4 regions of the Micromonospora sp. Llam0 genome follow, and region 1 is predicted to be linked to each of the others. Evidence: riboswitches for the same ligand, from Rfam matches in the RefSeq annotation. Region 1 holds a riboswitch; each other region holds the start of a gene.
What was found. Region 1 has a riboswitch for cobalamin ahead of EDC02_RS11625 (iron ABC transporter permease). Riboswitches for the same ligand answer to the same signal wherever they lie in the genome.

Region 1 (4,912 bases):
GGTCGGGCCCGCAGGCGGTCGAGCTTGTCCGCTACGTCGAATGGGCCGTAGTCGCTGACGAGCAGCACGTGTGGGCGGGGTCGCGTGGCGAGCTGGTGCCAGGGCATCCAGCCGTAGGTGAAAGGCAGATCGGTTGTCACGGGTTCACCGCCGACTCGACGCAGCAGATCGGTCACCACGGCGGCGCTACCGGCGGTGAGCACGGCGTCGTGGCGGGGCATGTCGAGTACGAAGACCCGTCGTGGTGGGTTGCGTCGTGTTCGCGAGGCGACGGCGTCGATCCGGGTACGCCAGCCGGCGGCGATCGTCTCGGCCCGGTCGGCGACGCCGAGGGCGTGGCCGAGGGCGATGGTGTCGTTGATCGTCGAGTGGATCGTGGCCGGTGTGATGACGGGTGCGTCCTCGAGTGCGGCCTCGGTGAGCAGGAACGAGCGGATGCCGCGTCGGGCCAGTGCGGCGCGGGCGCCGAGGGCGCCGTCGCCGAACGCCTCGTTGTCGCCGGCGACTACCAGGTCGGGGCCGTGGGCAAGGATGTCGGCGAGTGTTGGGAAGCGACGCGGTAGCAACGAGATCTGTGCTCGGGTAGTGGCGGGCAGCGTCGACCAGCCGCCGTCGGTGTCGTTGGCGGCGACGACGCGGTCGACGGTGCCCAACGCCGCGAGCAGGGACAGTGGGCCGCTGTCGATGGTGACGACCCGCCGCGCCGGTGCCGCTGCTTCGCCGACGAGGCCCGGCCGGTAGGTCAGCTCGTCACCGGGCATTGTCGGCTCCGGTCGGTGTGTCCGGGACCGGATGCGACGGCGGGGGTCCGAGTGGGGCGTACACGAGTTGGGTTCCTCCGGTGAGTGGGTTGACGACGGTGGCGGCTCGGATGCCGAAGACCCGCTCGACCAGAGCGGGTTCGATGATCTGCGCCGGGGGGCCGCTGGCGACCAGCGCGCCGGCGTACAACACGTGCACGGCGTCGCAGTACGCCAACGCGAGGTTGAGGTCGTGCACGGCGGCCAGCACGGTGAGCTCCAGCCCGCGCAGCAGACGCAGGACCTCGTGCTGCGCGGCGACGTCGAGGTGGTTGGTGGGTTCGTCGAGCACGAGCAGATCGGCGCGTTGGGCCAGCGCGCGGGCAATGAGTACGCGTTGACGTTCGCCACCGGACAGCGTGGCGAAGGCCCGGTGCCGCAGATGGGAGGCGTCCACCCGGGTCAGGCAGCGGTCGAGCCAGGCGAGGTCGGCTGCGGTGTCGGGCTCGAATGCCCGCTTGTACGGGGTCAGGCCCATGGCGACCACGTCGGCGACGGTCAGTTCGAGCGCGTGGTCGCGTTCCTGCAGGACGACGGCGAGCCGACGGGCCAAGGCACGCGGGCGTAGCTGGGGAAGGCTCGTACCGTCGAGCCGGACGTCGCCGGAGTCGGGGCGCACGACGCGGTAGCCGGCGCGCAGCAGCGTCGTCTTACCGGCGCCGTTCGGCCCGAGGATGCCGGTTATCGTGCCGCGTCGTACGGTGATCGAGACGTCCCGCACGAGGTCCCGGCCGCCGACGTGCACGGTGACCGTGTCGAAGTCGAGCGCGCCGGTCACGCGGTGACCCCGAGCCCGCTGCGGCCGCTGCGGCGCAGCAGCAGCCAGAGGAAGAACGGGCCGCCGCACAACGCGGTGAGCACTCCCAGGGGCAGCTCCGCCGGAGCGGCCACGGTGCGGGCCGCGAGGTCGGCCAGGACGAGGAACGACGCGCCGGTGAGCATCGCCACCGGCAGCACGGCCCGGTGGTCGGCTCCCATGACGAGCCGCACGGCGTGCGGGGCCATCAACCCGACGAAGCCCACAGCGCCCACCCCGGCGACCGCCACGGCCGTCATCAGCGCGCAGACGCCCAGCAGTACGTATCGTTCCCGGGCGACATCGACGCCGAGGGTCGCGGCGGACTCCTCGCCGCCGCTGATGGCGTTGAGTGCCCGGGCGCGGGCCAGTAGTGCCGCGCCGCCGGCGACGGCCACCACGGCGGTCAGTGCCACCACGTCCCAGCGTGCCCCTGCCACCGTGCCGAGCAACCAGAACAGTATCCCGCGTACCGCCTGGTGGTCGGGTGAGCTGATCACCAGGTAGCTGGTGACCGCTGACAGGACGTACGAGACGACGACGCCAGCCAGTACCATCTGCACCGGTCCGGCCCGGCCGCTTCGGCGGCCGAGCGCGGTGACCAGCAGCACCGCCAGTAACGCGCCGAGGAAGGCTCCGGACGGCAGGGCGTAGATGCCCCAGGACGACAACGCGCCGAGCAGCGCCACCACGGCGGCGCCCACCGACGCTCCCGAGGAGACTCCCAACAGGTACGGGTCGGCGAGCGGGTTGCGCAGCAGCGTCTGCATGACCGCACCGACGGCGGCGAGCGCGGCGCCGACGACGGCGGCCAGCGCCGCGCGCGGCATCCGTACCAGCCAGACAATCTGTTCGTCGCCGTGCGGCCAGGTCACCGGGACCGGGGCCAGCAGTCGGCCACCGGTGTTGTTCCAGGCCACTGACCACACGGTCGTCGCCTTTACCTGCACCGGTCCGAGGCTCACCGCGGCGGTGAGGCAGGCGACGGTGACGACGGCGGCGACGGGCCAGTTACGGGCGCGCACGTCGGCGGCGTACGCGCGGGTCACCCCCTGCCGCTGATGGTGGGGGTTTCCGGAGCTGCCCGGGCAGCACGACAGTGACCACGGTGCCTCCACGCCTCGTAGAGCCGTTCGTTGTGGGGCGCGGTCGGTCTTCTGGCTTCCGGATCACTGCCGGCACCCGGCCTTCCCGGGCCGGGGTGGCCCAGTGGCGTCGCGAGGGGTGCCCGCTCCCCGGTCACAGCTGCGAGGGCAGCGCCGGATTCACACCGGCTTCCCACTACCGCGACCCGTTTCGGACCAGCGGAAACTAGCACACACGCCGGTGTGTGCCCTACAGCTGAGGTCTGCTGCCCGGTGCGTTCGCGCATGCTTGTCACGCCTCAGTGCGGCAGCGGGGTCAGCCGCAGCTGGCCGGGACCCTGCAGCAGTCGTGGCAGGCGAGCGCCGCCGAGCAGCGGAAACGCCGCTGCCGCGTTGCTGTACAGACCGGGCACGACTGCGCGTACGACGTGGAGCCCGGCCCAGCGTACGTCTGGTGTGGTCACGTCGACGGCGACGGCGTCGAATCCGTTGGCCCGGACCTGGTCGACCAGGAGGCGGACGCGCTGCGTCGCGCTCGGGTCGGCCCGGGCGGGCTCGGTGGGCGCGGCGGGTGGCGACGGCGGGGCAGGCTCGGCGGACCGGGCGGGCAGGGTCGGTGTGTCGGTCGGGGGCCAGCTGTTGACGGCGTCGACCAGCCCGTGTGCCAGCTCCGGGTCCAGGTATGCCTGCAGGTGGCATCCGGGGTCGGTGGCGTCGTGCCAGTCGGCGCGGTAGTCGCGCAGGTAGGCGCGGTCGGCGCGCCAGGGCTTGAGCGGGCTGCCGGGTGCGGCGGCCACCGCGGCGAAGGCGCCGTGGGGGTCGTCGAGGTCCCGCATGACCATCTGTACATGCAGGGCTTCGGCGAGTGCCTTGGCTGCGGCCGCATCGGTGTCGGGGTGGCAGGCGGTGCCCAGGGTGACGTAGTCGTCGACGGTGTCGTGCACGAGCGCGCCGAGCACCGGGAGCCCGAGTTCGCTGGGGAACCGGCAGAGCCGGGTCCGTAGGGCACCGGTCGCTCCCGCCGCTGGTGCCTGCAACCACGCCGGCGTCGGCAGGCGTGTCCCCGCCAGCCTCGCCGTCCAGGTCAGTGTCATCGCGTCACGTTCGACGAGTTCGGCCAGGGCGCTGGCGAGCGCTGCGTCCGTCGTCGTGCCGGCGCCGATCCCGGCGTACGCGGTGGCGGTGATCGGGGGCAGGTGGCGGTACCGGTAGCTGGTCCAGACCAGGGCTGCTGGCACCCAGACCGGTTCGCCGGTAGGGAGTCGGTGCCCACGGACCCACTCGGCCGGGGTGTCCCGGGTGAACGGGACGAAGGGGAAGCCGTCGGCGGCGTACTGGTCGGTGCTGTACAGCGGTAGGGTCTTCGGGTCCACCGCCTCATCACCGACGGTGGTCAGCTGCGTCCAGGTCGCGACGGGCAGGTCGGGCGGGACGAGGTTGCCGCAGTAGCGTTCCACCGCCTCGCCGATGGCGGCGCCCTCGGCCGCTGTCGGGTCCCACAACGCGGCGCCCATTCCGGACGGGTCGCTGCGCCATTCGCAGAAGGCGGTCGTGTCGCTGATGACGGAACGGACCAGGTGCAGCGCGGCGGGCAGGTGTGGGTGGCGTGGGTAGGGCTCGACGCGGCGGATGACGCCGGTGCGCGGGTCGACGAGCCCGCCGGGGACCGCTGTGCGCTGGCCGGTCACGAGTACGGAAGGGGGTCGAGCACCAGGTCCTCCTCGCGTGGTGGTGTGGACGTCCAACCCAGGCTGACCGGCTCGGTGTAGAGCCGTGGCACGCCGAGCAGGGGGAAGGCTGCGGGTGCGTACGCGGCGAGGCCGGGTACGACGACGCGGGCAACGTGCAGTCCGGCGAGCCGTACGTCCGGGGTGGAGAGGTCTGCCCACAGGGGTTGCAGCCCGGCGGCCAGCAGCGCTTGCAGCGGGCCGCCGGTGGTGTGGGCGGCGGCGTCGAGGTCGGCGGCGCTCACCCGGCCCTGTGGCCGGCGTAGGCGTGGCAGCAGGCGTTGTCGCACGGACGGGTCGAGGTAGAGCTGGGTGTGGCAGGCGAGGTCGTGGACATCGCGCAGGTCGGTGCGGTAGTCGGCTCCGTAGCCGCGGTCGGCGCGAAACGGCCGGTACGGGTGGGCATAGGCTGCCCCGCCGGCCACGGCCCGCCACAGCGCTGACGTCGGGTCGAGGAGCTCGGCGGCGACGGCGAGGCCGTCGAGTGCCTCCAGCAGCGCCTTG
Region 2 (4,912 bases), 770 kb from region 1:
GGACACGTCGGCGGCCGACAGTCACGCCAGGGTAGCTGCCATCAGGATCGTCGCGGCCGCCATCACGGCGGTCCGGCGAGGTGTGGGGGTCAATGGGATTCCTCCTCCGGCGCGGACGTTTCCGCGTGGGACGACGAGCGGGGTGCCGCGGTACGGGTGGGCGGAGCCAGGGCGATCACACCCGTGGCGCCGAGCAGGATCGCCAACTGGAAGCGGTTCTCCACGCCGAGGCGGTCCATCAGGTTGCGCATCGTGTACGCGACGGTGCGCAGGCTCAGCCGCAGTTCCTCGGCGGCGGAGGCGTCGGTGTGTCCGGCGGCGAGGAGCGCGACCAGCGCCTGCTCGCGTGGGGTCAGTGTGATCGCAGGTCTCCCTTCGGGACCGGACCGGTTGCCCGCGCCCACAGCTGGTCGAACAGGTCGCACAGCTGGCGGACCGCGACCGGATCCACCAGCTCGTACCCGTACCCGGATGCCCCGGTCCAGTTGGCTGCGGTCCAGCGGTATCGCTGCGGCCGAGGCCGCCGCGCTGATCACTTCGGTGTTGATGGCCAGATGTTCGTGCCGTTCGGCGGCGACCAGCCGCCGCACCCGGTCGCCGGCGGCGGCCCGGCTGCCCAGGCTGCGTACCGCCGGATTGTCCGGGCCGGGTAGGTCGATGCCGTGCACGGTACGGAAATGCTGGCGCCAGACGTCCTGCCGCTGTACCGGCCGCGCGGGTCGGCGAAGCCGCGCGATGACCGGACCAGCTGGCATCCGGGCAGGCGCGCGTTCGGGGGCGTCGCTTGTCGGCCGTCGGATCGCGGTGGCCGGCAAGCGACGGCACCACGCGGGTCAGGACATCGGGGCGGACTTTCCCCAGCGGGGGGCGGCGAACCACAGCCTGGCGAGCCGGTCCGGGGGCGCGGCCAGGCCCGGACCGCCGGCCGCGATCCAGTCGACGACACTCGACAGTGATGTCTCGTCGAGCACACCGCCGAGCCACACCGGGCGGGCGCCCAGTCGGCGGGCCAGCGCCGCCGGCTGCACGACTACCACGTTGGACCGGTCACAGGCGTTGAGGCAGTCGGACACCCGTACCGACCCGGCGGCGCGCAGGATGTCGAGCTGCCGGTCATGGTCGACGTCCGGGTGTTTGCGACAGGTGCCGCAACAGCAGCCCCGGCAGACGGTCACCCGGACGGGGTGCCCGGGTGCCGGGCCTGCCGGCCCGTGCTCCGCTCCCGCCGCGCCGTCCTGCGCCGTCACGCGACGTCGGCGAGCGTGGCCCGCCGGTCACCGGTCCGGGCCGGGGTGAGTAGCAGTCCGAACACCACCCCGAGGACCGTCCACATCGCGGCGAGCTGTGCCAGCGAGGCGAGTCGGAACTCCCACAACAGCGCCGCCGGGATGTCGGCGGGCACGTCGACCCCGGAGGCCGGCCAGAGCGCCAGCAGCAGGGCGTACCCGACGACGGCCAGCGCCGCCGCGACCACCGTCCGGTAGGGTGCCGGCCGCGCCCAGCCGGCCAGCCGCCGGTGGGCCAGCAGCGCCAGCCAGGTGACGGCGGCCGCGGCGATGATGAACGAAAGGTACTGTCCGGTGCGCTGGTTGACGGTGTCCGGGTCGCCGACGCCCGGCGGGTTGGCCGGGAAGTGGATCGCCGGTAGCAGCGCCACCACGACGAAGCCGAGCCCGGCGAGCAGTCCCACCCGGCGGAAGTCATCCCGGCCGGGCAGCAGGTGCCGGGTCGCCGCGAAGACCACGGCGACGATCAACGCCAGGCACAGCGCCACCGCGACGGTGGCGACGAGCCCGCCGAAGACCTGCATGGCCCGACCGACCAACTCCTCGTCGTGGCTGTGTCCGGCCGTCCCGGTCGCCGCGCGGGCCTCTTCGACGACCAGCGCCGACTCGATCTGTGGTTCAACGATCAGCAGGGCCGCCAGCGCGCCCGCCACGCCGGCGGCCGTACCGGCGAGCAGGCTGCGGCCCAGTACCGCGCCGAACGGGTAGGTGCTCATCGGAGCTGACCCCCGCTCAGTGGCACGGGACGCCGAGTGCGTGCCGGCCGTCGTGGGTGAACTCGTGCACGAACTCGGCGGCACCGGCCAGCACCAGCCCGTTGTCCTGCGCGACCAGGTAGATGACGACCGCTGCGACGGCGGCCAGCAACCAACCGGCAAGCGGTACGCGGATGGCGGTGGGGGTGATGTCTCCGCCGACAGAAGGTGCAGTCATGCCAGGAAATCCTCTCGTCCATGCCTCGTGGCGATGCGGTACATGCCACGGCCGGTCTCCTGGCTCCCGGATCGTCGCGGCCGTCCCGCCTTCCCGGACCGTCGTCGGCCCAGTGGCGTGGTGGAACGGACACTTCCCGGTCACAGTGGCGAGGACCACGCCGGACTCACACCGGCTTCCCGAACACCGTGGCCTGCGCAGCGTACCGCCGTCGTGACCGCCCGGGCAATGGCTGCGGCGGTGGCCGGTACCGGGACCGGCGCCACGTTGACGGTGGACCTCCGGTGGGGGAGCATGACCGGCACGAGCGGTGCGCGGAGGAACCCGGTGCGAATCCGGGGCGGTCCCGCCACTGTGACCGGTGAGTTGCGTCCCCTTGAGACAGCCACTGCCCCGATGGCGGGAAGGCTCGGGACGCGACGTCGATCCGGCAGCCAGGAGACTCCGGCCGCTCGCTGGTCCACCGGTACGCGGGCGTGGACACCCGCGGGAGGGATTCACCATGCACACCTGTCGGCCCCTGCCATGACGCCGTACCCGTTCACCGCCGTCGTCGGCCTGCCCGACCTGCGGCAGGCCCTGCTGCTCGGCGCGGTGCACCCCGGCATCGGTGGAGTGCTCATCCGGGGTGAGAAGGGCACCGCGAAGTCGACGATCGTCCGCGCGCTCGCCGGGCTGCTACCGGAGGTCGACCGGGTGCTCGGCTGCCGGTTCGGCTGCGACCCCGCGGCCCCGGACCCGGCCTGCCCGGACGGACCGCACACCGCGCCGGTGACCGCACGCGGCGGCCCGGCCGCCCTGGTCGAGTTGCCGGTCGGCGCCACTGAGGACCGGGTGGTCGGCACCCTGGACATCCAGCGGGTGCTCAGCGCCGGTGTGAAGGCGTACGAGCCGGGGCTGCTCGCCGCCGCGCACCGGGGCCTGCTCTACGTCGACGAGGTCAACCTGTTGCCGGACCATCTGGTTGATCTGCTGCTGGACGCGGCGGCGATGGGCCGGGCCCACGTCGAACGCGACGGGGTGTCGGTCAGCCACGCCGCCCGGTTCCTGCTGGTCGGCACGATGAACCCGGAGGAGGGCGAGCCGCGTCCACAGTTGCTGGACCGCTTCGGGTTGATGGTGTCGGTGGCCGCGCCGACCGAGGTGGCCGACCGGGCCGAGGTGGTGCGCCGGCGGCTCGCGTACGAGACCGACCCGGTGGCGTTCGCGGACCGCTGGCGGTCCGCCGACAACCAGCTCGCGCTGCGGGTACGCGACGCGCGGGCCGCCCTGCCTGCGGTCACGCTGCCCGATGCTGAGATCGACCGGATCGCCCGGATCTGCCTGGCGTACCAGGTGGACGGTATGCGGGCCGACATCGTGATGGCCCGCGCCGCCGTCGCGTTGGCCGCCTGGCGGGGCAAACTGGCAGTCACCGCCGCCGAGGTCGCCGACGCAGCCCGGCTGGCGCTGCCGCACCGGCGGCGCCGTGACCCGCTCGACCCGCCCGGCGCCGACGAGCAGCGGCTCGACGAGGTGCTGCGTGACGAATGCGGCGACGACGACCCCGGTCCTCCTCCGCCGCAGGGTCCGCCGCCACCGGACGGCGGCCCGTCGCAGGGTCCCCCCGACTCGGACGGCGGCCCACCTTCCGAGCCAGCTACGCCGGACGCCGGTGGGCCGGCGGACGGTGCCGAGCAGCCGGACGGCGTACCGCCGGGCGGTCCGGCTCCGGCAGCGGCCGGGCCCGCGTACCGGCCCCGGACACTGCGGCTACCCGGGCTCGGTGCCGGCGCGACGCCCGGCCGACGTTCGGCGGCCCACGCCGACCGGGGCCGGGTGGTCGGTGCCGGATCACCGACCGGACGGCCGTCGACGGTGCATCTACCGGCCACGGTGCGCGCTGCCGCATCCCGGGGCGCCCGCCGGATCACCCCCGCCGACCTGCGCCAGGCCCGCTACGTCGGCCAGGAGGCGAACCTGATCCTGTTCGTGGTCGACGCCTCCGGGTCGATGGCGGCCCGGCAGCGAATGACCGTGGTCAAGACCGCCGTGCTGTCGCTGTTGCGCGACGCCTACCACCGGCGGGACCGGATCGGGATGATCACCTTCCGGGGTGCCGCCGCCGACGTGGTGCTGCCGCCGACCAGCAGCCACGAGGTAGCCGTCGCCAAGCTGGCGCAGCTGCGCACCGGTGGCCGTACCCCGATCGCCGCCGGGCTACGGGCGGCCGCCACCACCGTCGCAGCCGAGCGTCGCCGCGACCCACGCCGCCGGCCGCTGGTCCTGCTGGTCACCGACGGGCGATCGACCAGCGGGCCGGATCCGACAGCCCTTGCGCCGCTGCTCGCCGGCACCGCGATGGTGGTACTCGACTGCGAGTCCGGTCCGGTGCGACTGGGCCTGGCCCGGCGGCTCGCCACCGGCTTCGATGCCGAATGGCTGCCGCTGGAGGCGCTGTCGGCGGTGGTGCCGCACCCGGGCGCCGTCAACCGGGCGACCGCTACGAACCGGGCCGGCGCCGCGCGCCGGGTCGGCCTCGCCGCCGGGAGGGCCGCCTGATGCCACAGGGCAGACCGGAACACGTCCCCGACGACGGGCTGACCACCCGGGCCCGGCGCCGTCAGCCGGTGCTTGCCGTCCACACCGGCCCGGGCAAGGGCAAGTCGACCGCGGCCTTCGGGATGGCGTTACGGGCCTGGTCGGCCGGCTGG
Region 3 (4,912 bases), 2.6 Mb from region 1:
GCAACTGCCGTCGGCCCGCGCCAGCAGCGTTACTGGTGGCGGCGCTAGTGGTCGCGGAGACGGTGCTGGTTTCGGAGACGGTCACTGGCAGGCCTCACAGGTTTCGGGGTTTTCCAGGTAACAGGCCGACGCCTCGTCGGCGCCGGCCGCGACGACCGGCCCGACGACCGGCCCGACGACCGGCCCGACGACCGGCCCGGCGACCGGCCCGGCGGTCGGCGCGATGCCGACGGTGGCCTGCTGGATCCGGGTCGCCGGACGCGACCGCAGGTAGTAGGTGGTCTTCAGCCCGGACTTCCAGGCGTACAGGTACATCGAGGACAGCTTGCCGATGGTCGGCGCACTGAGGAACAGGTTCAACGACTGCGACTGGTCGACGTACGGGGCGCGGGCGGCGGCCAGGTCGATCAGCGCCCGCTGCGGCAGCTCCCACGCGGTACGGAACAGCTCCCGCACGTCGGCGGGCAGGTCCGTGAGGCCCTGCACCGACCCCTCGGCCCGCTTGATCTGCTCCCGGACCGGTGCCGTCCACAGCCCGCGCGCCTTCAGCTCGCCGACCAGGTACGTGTTGATCTGCAGGAACTCCCCGGACATGGTTTCGCGCTTGAACAGGTTGGACACCTGCGGCTCGATGCATTCGTAGCAGCCGGCGATCGACGCGATCGTGGCGGTCGGCGCGATCGCGACCAGCAGCGAGTTCCGCAGGCCGTGTGCGGCGATCGTCGACCGGAGTCGGGCCCACCGCTCGGGCTGGCCCGGCTCGGCGCCGCACAGGTCCTGGTGCAGCTCGCCCCGGGCGGCCCGGGTCTCGGCGTACGCCGGATGCGGGCCGAACCGTTCGGCGAGCCCGGCGGAGGTTTCCAGCGCGGTCAGGAAGATTTCCTCCTGTACGCGGGTGGACAACTCCCGGGCCGGTACCGAGTCGAACGGCAGCCGCAGCGTGAAGAACGCGTCCTGCAGGCCCATCAGCCCCAGCCCGACCGGACGCCAGCGCGGGTTCGACGCCGCCGCCTGCGCCGCCGGGTAGTAGTTGATGTCGATTACCCGGTCGAGGAACACCACGGCGGTACGGACCGTGGCGCGCAGCTTGTCCCAGTCGACGCCGTCGGCGGTGACGTGCGCGCCGAGGTTGATCGACCCGAGGTTGCACACGGCGGTCTCGGTGTCGCTGTTGACCTCGAGGATCTCGGTGCACAGATTGGACAGGTGGATCGTGTTGCCCGGCTCGCCGGTCTGGTTGGACAGCCGGTTCGCGGCGTCCTTGAACGTCATCCACCCGTTGCCGGTCTGCGCCAGGGTGCGCATCATCCGCCCGTACAGGTCGCGGGCCTTGACCGTCCGGACCGCCTTCTTCTCCGCCGCCCGGTACGCCTCGTCGAACGCCTCGCCGTACAGGTCGGGCAGCTCCGGCGCGTCGGACGGGTCGATCAGCGACCAGTCGGCGTCCGCCTCGACCCGGCGCATGAACTCGTCCGGGATCCAGTTGGCCAGGTTCAGGTTGTGGGTGCGCCGGGCGTCCTCACCGGTGTTGTCCCGCAGCTCCAGGAACTCCTCGACGTCCGGGTGCCACGGCTCCAGGTAGACGCAGGCGGCGCCCTTGCGGCGGCCGCCCTGGTTGACCGCCGCGACCCCGGCGTCGAGGGTCTTGAGGAACGGCACGATGCCGTTCGACCTGCCGTTGGTGCCCCGGATCAGCGCGCCCCGGCCACGGATCCGCGACCAGGAGATGCCGATCCCGCCGGAGAACTTCGACAGCTTCGCCACCTGGTGGTAACGCTCGTAGATCGAGTCGAGCTCGTCGCGCGGCGAGTCGACCAGGAAGCACGACGACATCTGGGTGTGCCGGGTGCCTGAGTTGAACAACGTCGGTGAGCTGGGCAGATAGGCCAGGCTGGAGATCAGCCGGTAGAAGTCGATCGCCTCGGCCGGCGTCTGGGACAGCCCGCACGCCACCCGCAGCAGCCAGTACTGAGGCGTCTCCACCACCAGCCGGGTCTGCGGATGCCGCAGCAGGTAGCGGTCGGCCACCGTTCGCAGCCCGAAGTACTCGAAGCGCAGGTCGCCGTCGACGTCGACGGCGTCGTCGAGTTTGCGGGCGTTGCGGGCGACGAAGGCGGCGGTGTCGTCGCCGATCAGCCCGAGGCCGTGGGCGTATCGGATCGACTGGCTGAAGCTGGCCACCTGCTGGCCGCGGACCTCCTTGTCCACGTAGGCGGCGAGCAGCCGGGCCGCCAGTTTCGAGTACTGCGGTTCCTCGCCGATCAGCTCCGCCGCCGTCTGGATCGACAGTTTGTCCAGCTCGGCGGTTGTCGCCCCGTCGTACAGTCCGCTGATCGTCCGGGTCGCCACCCGCAGCGGGTCGACCTCGTCCAGGTCGGCGACCCAGTGTTCGACCGCCTTGACGATCTTGTTGACGTCCACCGGTTCGGTGTCGCCGTTGCGCTTGCGTACCTGCATCGGTTCCCCTTGTCGTGCCTGTCCACCGGTCGACGGACACGCGGGGAGGACGCCACCGGTCACTCACCTGGCGGTCTGCTCCGCCGGCGTGGACCGGTCGTCGGCGTCGGCCGTCCCGCGCGGCCTTCGACCACCGCACGCGACGCGTGCGGCACGCTGGCAGGTCTTCGGACTCGTGGGCGTCGTGCCGGTGCCTACTGGCCGTCGCTTCCCGGACCCGCCACGGGTCCAGTGCTCGGTGACGGCGGTCGTTCCCACTCACCGCTGCGGGGCAGTCCCGGACTCCCACCGGGTTCCCTCTTGCCTCGACCACCGCCGAGGGGTGGCCGAACCAGCTGCGGGATACACCATATATGGGAGCGAGCCAGAAGACACAACACCAGATACTGTGTTCGGCGTGTCGCGGCGTCGGGTCGCACCGGGTCCGGGGAGGAGGGTCCGTCGGGTGAGAAGCGTGCTATGGGGTCTGTACGGGGCGGTGCTCGGTACCCTGCTCGTCGGCGTCGTCGGGGCGCTCAGCATCCAGGCGACCGGGCTGCGGGCCGGTGCGGTCTTCGACCTGAACAACACCCTCGCCGGTGTCACCTCGCCACGCACCCCGTACCTGGCGATGCTCGGAATCGCGGCGGTGAGCAGCCTGGCCGCATGGGCGCTGACCGCCGGGCCCCGGCGACGGCCCCGACTGTGCCGGGTGGGCCTGGTCGTCGGCTTCGGCGCGTCGACCGTGGCGCTGATTGCCCTTTCGTTCGTCATCGCACCGGCGGACATCGACGCGGGGCGCGAACTGCTGCTGGGCGTCATGCCGGGCTGGCGGGGCTGGATCCACAAAGGGGGCGGCGAGTCCGCCGTACACCTGCTGGTGGCCCTGGCAATCGGATCGTTGTGGCTCTATCCGGACCGACAATCGGCCCGGCCCGCCGCTGCCAGCGGCGGCGGTACGGGCGGACGAGGTGGCGACCCGGCGACCGGCAGACAAGGTGGCGGCGCGGCGGCGGGTGCCGAGACCGTCATCGACCTCGGCCAGCGCTGAACCGGCCAGCGCTGAGCTGGCCGGCAAGCAGCGCGGCGCCGGCCAGCACGGCGGCGTTGCCGAGCCGGGCGGTACGCACCGGCAGCCGGTCGATCCCGGGCAGCGCCGCCGCGTGCAGCGCGGCGCGTACGCCCGCGACGAACCGGTCGCCGAGCCCGACCACACCACCGCCGAGGACGACCACCTCGGGATCGAGCAGGTTGGCGGCGGTGGCCAGCCCGGTGCCCAGCACCCGGGCCGCCAGGTCGGTCACCTCCAGCGCGACCGGATCGCCGTTGGCGGCCGCCGCCGCGACCTCCTCCAGGGGCGGTGCCGCACCGCGACCGGTCCGGGCCGCGTACTCGGCGGCGATCGCCGGGCCGGCCGCGTACGCCTCGACGTGGTCGACCGCGCCGCAACCACAGCGGCGGCCGAGGCGCCGGGCGGCCGGCAGGTGCCCGACGCTGCCGGCGAAGCCGTGCCGGCCCACCACCACGTCGCCGCCGACCACGATGGCGCCGCCGGTACCGGTGCCGGCGGCGACGACGAGCGCGGCGGCGATCTTCGTACCTCCGATGTCGACACCGATGGTGACCGGGTCGCCGGTGCCGGCCATGGTTGCCTCCATCAGTGCTGCCCAGCCAGGCTCGCCGAACTGCCGGCGCTGGCGGCACCGGTCGGGCCGGTCGGGCGTGGAGCGGCCGGGCCGGTCAGGCGTGGAGCGGCCGGGCCGGTCAGGCGTGGAGCGGCCGGGCCGGTCAGGCGTGGAACGGCCGCGGCGAGGCACCGGGTCAACGCGGCCGGGTCGGTGATCGCGGTTCCGACGACCGCCGCGTGCGCGCCTGCGGCGAACGCGGCACGCACCTGGTCGGGGGTGGCGAACCGGCCCTCGGCGACGGTCCGGACCCCGACGGCGGTGAGCGCCTCGACCAGCTCCCAGCGTGGGGTGATCAGGTCGCGGTCGGCGGCCCGCTCCCTGTGCAGCGCGATCACCGGAAGGTCCACGGCGGACTTCACCGCCCGTACGTCGTCGGGGTGGTTGACCCGTACGGCGGCGGCACCGCCAAGGGCGGCGCACTCGGCGAGCCGGGCGATGACCGACGGTACCCGCAGCGGATGCCCCTCGGGGGGCCTGGCAGGAGACCAACAGGCCGCCAGCGATCGCCGCCACCGGCTCGCTCGGCGGGGCCACCGGGTCCTGTTCGGCTCCGCCGACTCGTCCGAGTCCGACTGTCCACACGGAAGCCCACCCGGACCTCACCGTAGCCGACAGGACCACCATGACCAGCAGTTATCTCGCAACGCGATGACCATCACCCAACGCTCGCCCTGGAGGCGCGAGATGCCCAGACCGAAACGATCAGGTGAGGATGAAACTCCCCCGGTAGATCAACAAGAGACATTGACGGCTACCCCTTGACTGACCAACTGGCGACCGGTAGCTTT
Region 4 (4,912 bases), 750 kb from region 1:
GATCAGGGTGGCGTGCGCCCGGCGTTTGGCCTGGGTGCCCTCACCGGGGTCGTTGACCAGGAACGGGTAGATCAACGGCAGGTCGCCGAGGGCGGCGTCCGGCCCGCAGGCGGCGCTGAGCCCGACCGTCTTGCCCGGCAACCACTCCAGGTTGCCGTGCTTGCCGACGTGCACCACGGCGTGCGCGCCGAAGCCGTGCTCCAGCCACCGGTACGCGGCCAGGTAGTGGTGGCTCGGCGGCAGGTCCGGGTCGTGGTAGATGGCCACCGGGTTGGCCCCGAAGCCGCGTGGCGGCTGCACCAGCAGCACGATGTTGCCGGCGCGCAGTGCGGCGAGCACGATCTCGCCGTCCGGATTCCGGGACCGGTCCACGTACAGCTCGCCCGGTGGCGGACCCCAGTGCCGTTCGACCTGGTCACGCAGCTCGGCCGGGAACTCGGCGTACCAGCGGCGGTAGTCGGCGGCCGGGATCCGCACCGGGTTGCCGGCCAGCTGATCCTCGGTCAGCCAGTCCGGGTCCTGCCCGCCGGCGGCGATCAGCGCGTGCATCAACGCGTCGCCGTCGCCGTCAGCCAGCCCGGGGACCGCGTCGGGGCCGTCCGACGGCCCGACGTCGTAGCCGGCGTCGCGCAACGTCGACAGCAGAGCCAGCACACTGGCGGGGGTGTCGAGCCCGACCGCGTTGCCGATCCGGGCGTGCTTCGTCGGGTACGCCGACAGCAGCACCGCGATCCGTTTGTCGCCCGCCGCGACGTGCCGCAGCGCGGCGTGACGCACCGCGATGCCGGCCACCCGGGCGGCCCGCTGCGGGTCGGCGACGTAGACCGACAGCCCGTCGGCGTCGATCTCCTTGAACGAGAACGGCACGGTGATCAGCCGGCCGTCGAACTCCGGGATCGCCACCTGGGTCGCCGCGTCCAACGGGGACAGCCCGTCGTCGGTGGCCGCCCAGGTCTGCCGGGAGCTGGTCAGGCAGAGTCCCTGCAGGATCGGCACGTCCAGCTCGGCGAGGGCGCCGACGTCCCAGGCGTCGTCGTCGCCCCCGGCGCCGGCGGTCGCCGGTCGGGTCCCGCCGGCGGCCAGCACCGTCACCACCAGGGCGTCGGCCTGCCGCAGGGTGGCCAGCAGCCGCTGGTCGGGGGAGCGCAGCGAGGCGCAGTAGACCGGCAGTGCCCGGCCGCCGGCGGCGTCGACCGCGTCGCACAGCGCGTGCACGAAACCGGTGTTGCCGGCCAGGTGGTGGGCCCGGTAGTAGAGCACCGCCACGGTCGGCCGGCCCGGTCCGTCCGGCGTCGTCGCGCGCTCCAGCACGCCCCACTCCGGGGCCGGCCGTGGCGCGGCGAAGCCGTGCCCGGTGAGCAGCACCGTGTCGGACAGGAATCGGTGCAGTTCGGCCAGGTTCGGAGGGCCGCCGTGGGCCAGGTAGGCGTGCGCCTCGGCGGCCACTCCGGCCGGTACGGTGGAGAGCTCCATCAGGGCGGCGTCCGGGGCCTGCTCACCGCTGAGCACCACCACCGGACGGGGCCCGGCCAGCAGCGCGTCCAGCCCGTCCGGCCAGGCTCGGCGGCCGCCGAGCAGCCGGACCACCACCAGGTCGACGCCGGACAGCAGCTGCGGAAGGTCGTCGACCGACAGCCGGGCCGGGTTTGCCAGGCGCCAGGCGGCACCGCTGGCCCGCCCACTCAGCAGATCAGTATCTGAAGTGGACAAAAGTAGCATCATCGGACGCCCGGTCCTCCCTCGGGGTCCGCGCCCCGGGTCGTCGGTCGCGGCGACCGGAGTCTCCTGGCTCCCGGATCAACGCTCGCCCCGGCCTTCCGGCACCCGACTAAGGGGACCGTGGCCGTCGGTGGGGTCTGCTCCCCGGTGACAGTGGCGGGACCGCACCGGATTCACACCGGACTTCCTCCGCTTGTCGCCGCGTCTGGCTACCGAACACTGTCACGACCGGCGGACGTTTCGTCAAGGTGTGATGTACTCGCCGTGCGGCGGCCGCCTTCCGGGGACGACCCGTAGTATCCGCCGGGTGCCCGCCTTGCCATCGTCGCCCGCCCGGGGCGCACCCGATGCCTGCCCCGGCGCCCTGCAACTGCACCCGGCCGCCGACGGCCTGCTGGCCCGGATCCGCTGCCCCGGAGGGCTGCTCACCGCCGTCCAGCTCCGGCTGCTGGCCGCCGTCGCCCGTGACCATGGTGATGGACATCTCGAACTGACCAGCCGGGCAAACGTCCAGGTGCGCGCGGTCGCGGCCGCCGCCACCGGACCGCTCGCCGCCCGGCTGCGCGCCGCCGGGCTGCTGCCGTCTACCACGCACGAACGGGTCCGCAACATCCTCGGCTCCGCCCTCGCCGACATCGACACCCCGGCGGCCTGGGACGTCGGGGCGCAGGTCCGCGCCCTCGACGCGGCGATCTGCGCGGAGCCGGACCTGGCCCGGCTCTCCGGGCGGTTCCTCTTCGCCGTCGACGACGGCCGAGGCGACACTGTCGCGTCCCGAGCCGACGTCGGTCTACTGCCCGGTCCGGACGACGACGTGGCCGTGCTGCTCGCCGGTAGCGACCACGGGCTGCGGTCTCGGCCCGCCGACGCGGTACGGGCCGCGGTCGCCGCCGCCCGTGCCTTCCTGGACGATCCGGACGCGGCGGCCGGCAGCGCGTGGCGCCTCGATGACCTGACTCCGGCAGCGCTGGACCGCGTCGTGACCCGGGCCGGCGCCGCACCCGGGGTACGGCGTACCGCGCGGCGGTGGCAACCACCGACGCCGGCCGGCGGCCCCGCCGTGCCGGTCGGGGTGCGGCACCGACCCGACGGCGGCTTCGCCCTCGTCGTGGCGGTCCCGTTGGGACGGTTGACAGTCGACCAGGTCGACCTGCTCGCGGCCGCGTCGCCGCAGCTGCGGATCACGCCGTGGCGGGGGATGGTGCTGCCCCGGGTGACCGACCCCGCCGGTTGGGCGGACCGGTTCACCTGCGCCGGGCTGGTTACCGACCCCGGCTCGCCGTGGCTCGGAGTGACCGCCTGCGCGGGGCTGCCGGGCTGTGCCCGGTCGCGGGCCGACGTGCGCGCCGACGCGGCAGCGACGCACGCCGGGCGGCCGGCCCCGACCGGCGATGTGCCAGCACCGGGGCGCCGTCACCGCCTGCCGGTGCACTGGATCGGCTGTGAGCGTGGCTGCGGCACCCCGGCCGGGCCGGTGGTCCGGGTGACCGCCACCGGTGACGGGTACCAGATCGACGTCCCCGACCGGACCAGCGTCCACCTCCCGACCGGGGCCGCTCTCGGCGCGGCCGTCCAGACCGCACGTGAGGAGCCATGATGGGCCATGTCCGCGACGCGGCCGAGATCTACCGGCAGTCGTTCGCCACCATCCGTGCCGAGACCGACCTGAGCCGATTCACCGCCGAGCAGGCCCGGGTCGCGGTGCGGATGATCCACTCCTGCGGGATGGTCGACCTGGTCGACGACCTGGTCTTCTCGCCGCAGGTGGTGGCCGCCGCCCAGGGCGCGTTGCGGGCCGGTGCGCCGATCCTCTGCGACGCCACCATGGTCGCCGCCGGCGTCACCCGGCGCCGGCTGCCGGCCGACAACCCGGTGCTCTGTACCCTGTCCGACCCCCGGGTGCCGGAGCTGGCCGATCGGCTGGGCACCACTCGCAGCGCTGCGGCTGTCGAACTGTGGGTCGACCGCCTCGACGGCGCGGTGGTCGCCGTCGGCAACGCACCGACTGCGCTGTTCCGGCTGTTGGAGCTGGTCGACGCCGGTGCCGGCCGGCCGGCGGCGGTGCTCGGCGTACCGGTCGGTTTCATCGGCGCGGCCGAGTCCAAGCAGGCTTTGATCGACCATGGTGGACTGGAACACCTGGTGGTCCGGGGACGACGCGGCGGCAGCGCGATGGCCGCCGCCGCGCTCAACGCGATCGCCAACGACGACGAGGGACAGGTGGGGCGTTGAACGCGCGTCGTGGCGGAGCAGGCCAGCTGTACGGTGTCGGCCTCGGCCCGGGTGACCCGGAACTGGTCACCGTGAAGGCGGCCCGGCTGATCACCGCCGCCGACGTGATCGTGCACCACAGCGCCCGGCACGGTCGCAGCGTCGCCCGGTCCATCGCCGAGCCGTACCTACGCGCGGGACAGATCGAGGAGGCGTTGGTCTACCCGGTGACCACCGAGCGCAGCAGCCACCCTGGCGGCTACCGGGCGGCGATGGACGAGTTCTACGCCGACTGCGCGCGCCGGCTCGCCGCCCATCTCGACGCCGGTCGGACCGTGGTCGTGCTCGCCGAGGGCGACCCGCTGTTCTACGGCTCCTACATGCACCTGCACAAGCGGCTGGCCGACCGGTACCCGACCGAGGTGGTGCCCGGCGTCACCTCGATGAGCGGTGCTGCCGCCGCCCTCGGCCGGCCGTTGGTGGAGGCCGACGAGGTGCTCACCGTCCTGCCCGGCACGCTGTCCGGTGCGGAGCTGACCCGACGACTGGCCGACACCGACGCTGCCGCCGTGCTCAAGCTGGGCCGGACCTTCCCGGCGGTACGCGACGCGCTGACCGCCGCCGGCCGGCTCGACGACGCGTGGTACGTCGAACGGGCCAGCACCGGGGCGGAACGTGTCGAGCCGCTGGCCGGCGTCGCCCCGGAGTCCGTGCCGTACTTCTCCCTGGCGTTGCTGGCCAGCCGGCGCGGTGGCACCGTCGCGGCGAGCGCCGTCGAGACTGCCCGGTCCGGCCGGGGAGAGGTGGTGGTGGTCGGCCTCGGACCGGCCGGCCGGGACTGGATCACCCCGCAGGCCCAGGCCGCTCTCGCGGCCGCCGACGACCTGGTCGGGTACGGACCGTACCTGGACCGGGTGCCGGCCAACCCCCGGCAACGTCGGCATCCGTCGGACAACCAGGTCGAGGCGCAGCGGGCCGCGTA

Region 2: it holds a riboswitch for cobalamin, as region 1 does, so the genes downstream of both, EDC02_RS08270 (CbtB-domain containing protein) here and EDC02_RS11625 (iron ABC transporter permease) in region 1, are expected to answer to the same signal.
Region 3: it holds a riboswitch for cobalamin, as region 1 does, so the genes downstream of both, EDC02_RS22580 (ribonucleoside-diphosphate reductase subunit alpha) here and EDC02_RS11625 (iron ABC transporter permease) in region 1, are expected to answer to the same signal.
Region 4: it holds a riboswitch for cobalamin, as region 1 does, so the genes downstream of both, cobN (cobaltochelatase subunit CobN) here and EDC02_RS11625 (iron ABC transporter permease) in region 1, are expected to answer to the same signal.

The regions. Positions count from the first base shown of each region.
Region 1 covers NZ_RJJY01000001.1:2,604,124-2,609,035, forward strand. The annotation lists gene EDC02_RS11615 (ABC transporter substrate-binding protein) at 1-761, opposite strand, end outside; gene EDC02_RS11620 (ABC transporter ATP-binding protein) at 751-1,578, opposite strand; gene EDC02_RS11625 (iron ABC transporter permease) at 1,575-2,645, opposite strand; cobalamin riboswitch at 2,727-2,917, opposite strand; gene EDC02_RS11630 (YcaO-like family protein) at 2,981-4,369, opposite strand; gene EDC02_RS11635 (YcaO-like family protein) at 4,366-4,912, opposite strand, start outside.
Region 2 covers NZ_RJJY01000001.1:1,832,536-1,837,447, forward strand. The annotation lists gene EDC02_RS08255 (helix-turn-helix transcriptional regulator) at 90-755, opposite strand; gene EDC02_RS08260 (hypothetical protein) at 834-1,175, opposite strand; gene EDC02_RS08265 (CbtA family protein) at 1,244-2,002, opposite strand; gene EDC02_RS08270 (CbtB-domain containing protein) at 2,019-2,219, opposite strand; cobalamin riboswitch at 2,251-2,425, opposite strand; cobalamin riboswitch at 2,537-2,664, shown strand; gene EDC02_RS08275 (VWA domain-containing protein) at 2,745-4,760, shown strand; gene cobO (cob(I)yrinic acid a,c-diamide adenosyltransferase) at 4,760-4,912, shown strand, end outside.
Region 3 covers NZ_RJJY01000001.1:5,186,946-5,191,857, forward strand. The annotation lists gene EDC02_RS22580 (ribonucleoside-diphosphate reductase subunit alpha) at 82-2,457, opposite strand; cobalamin riboswitch at 2,598-2,808, opposite strand; gene EDC02_RS22585 (hypothetical protein) at 2,903-3,487, shown strand; gene EDC02_RS22590 (ROK family protein) at 3,465-4,082, opposite strand; gene EDC02_RS41800 (hypothetical protein) at 4,094-4,483, opposite strand.
Region 4 covers NZ_RJJY01000001.1:1,852,479-1,857,390, forward strand. The annotation lists gene cobN (cobaltochelatase subunit CobN) at 1-1,722, opposite strand, end outside; cobalamin riboswitch at 1,779-1,909, opposite strand; gene EDC02_RS08360 (precorrin-3B synthase) at 2,027-3,316, shown strand; gene EDC02_RS08365 (precorrin-8X methylmutase) at 3,313-3,951, shown strand; gene EDC02_RS08370 (precorrin-2 C(20)-methyltransferase) at 3,948-4,912, shown strand, end outside.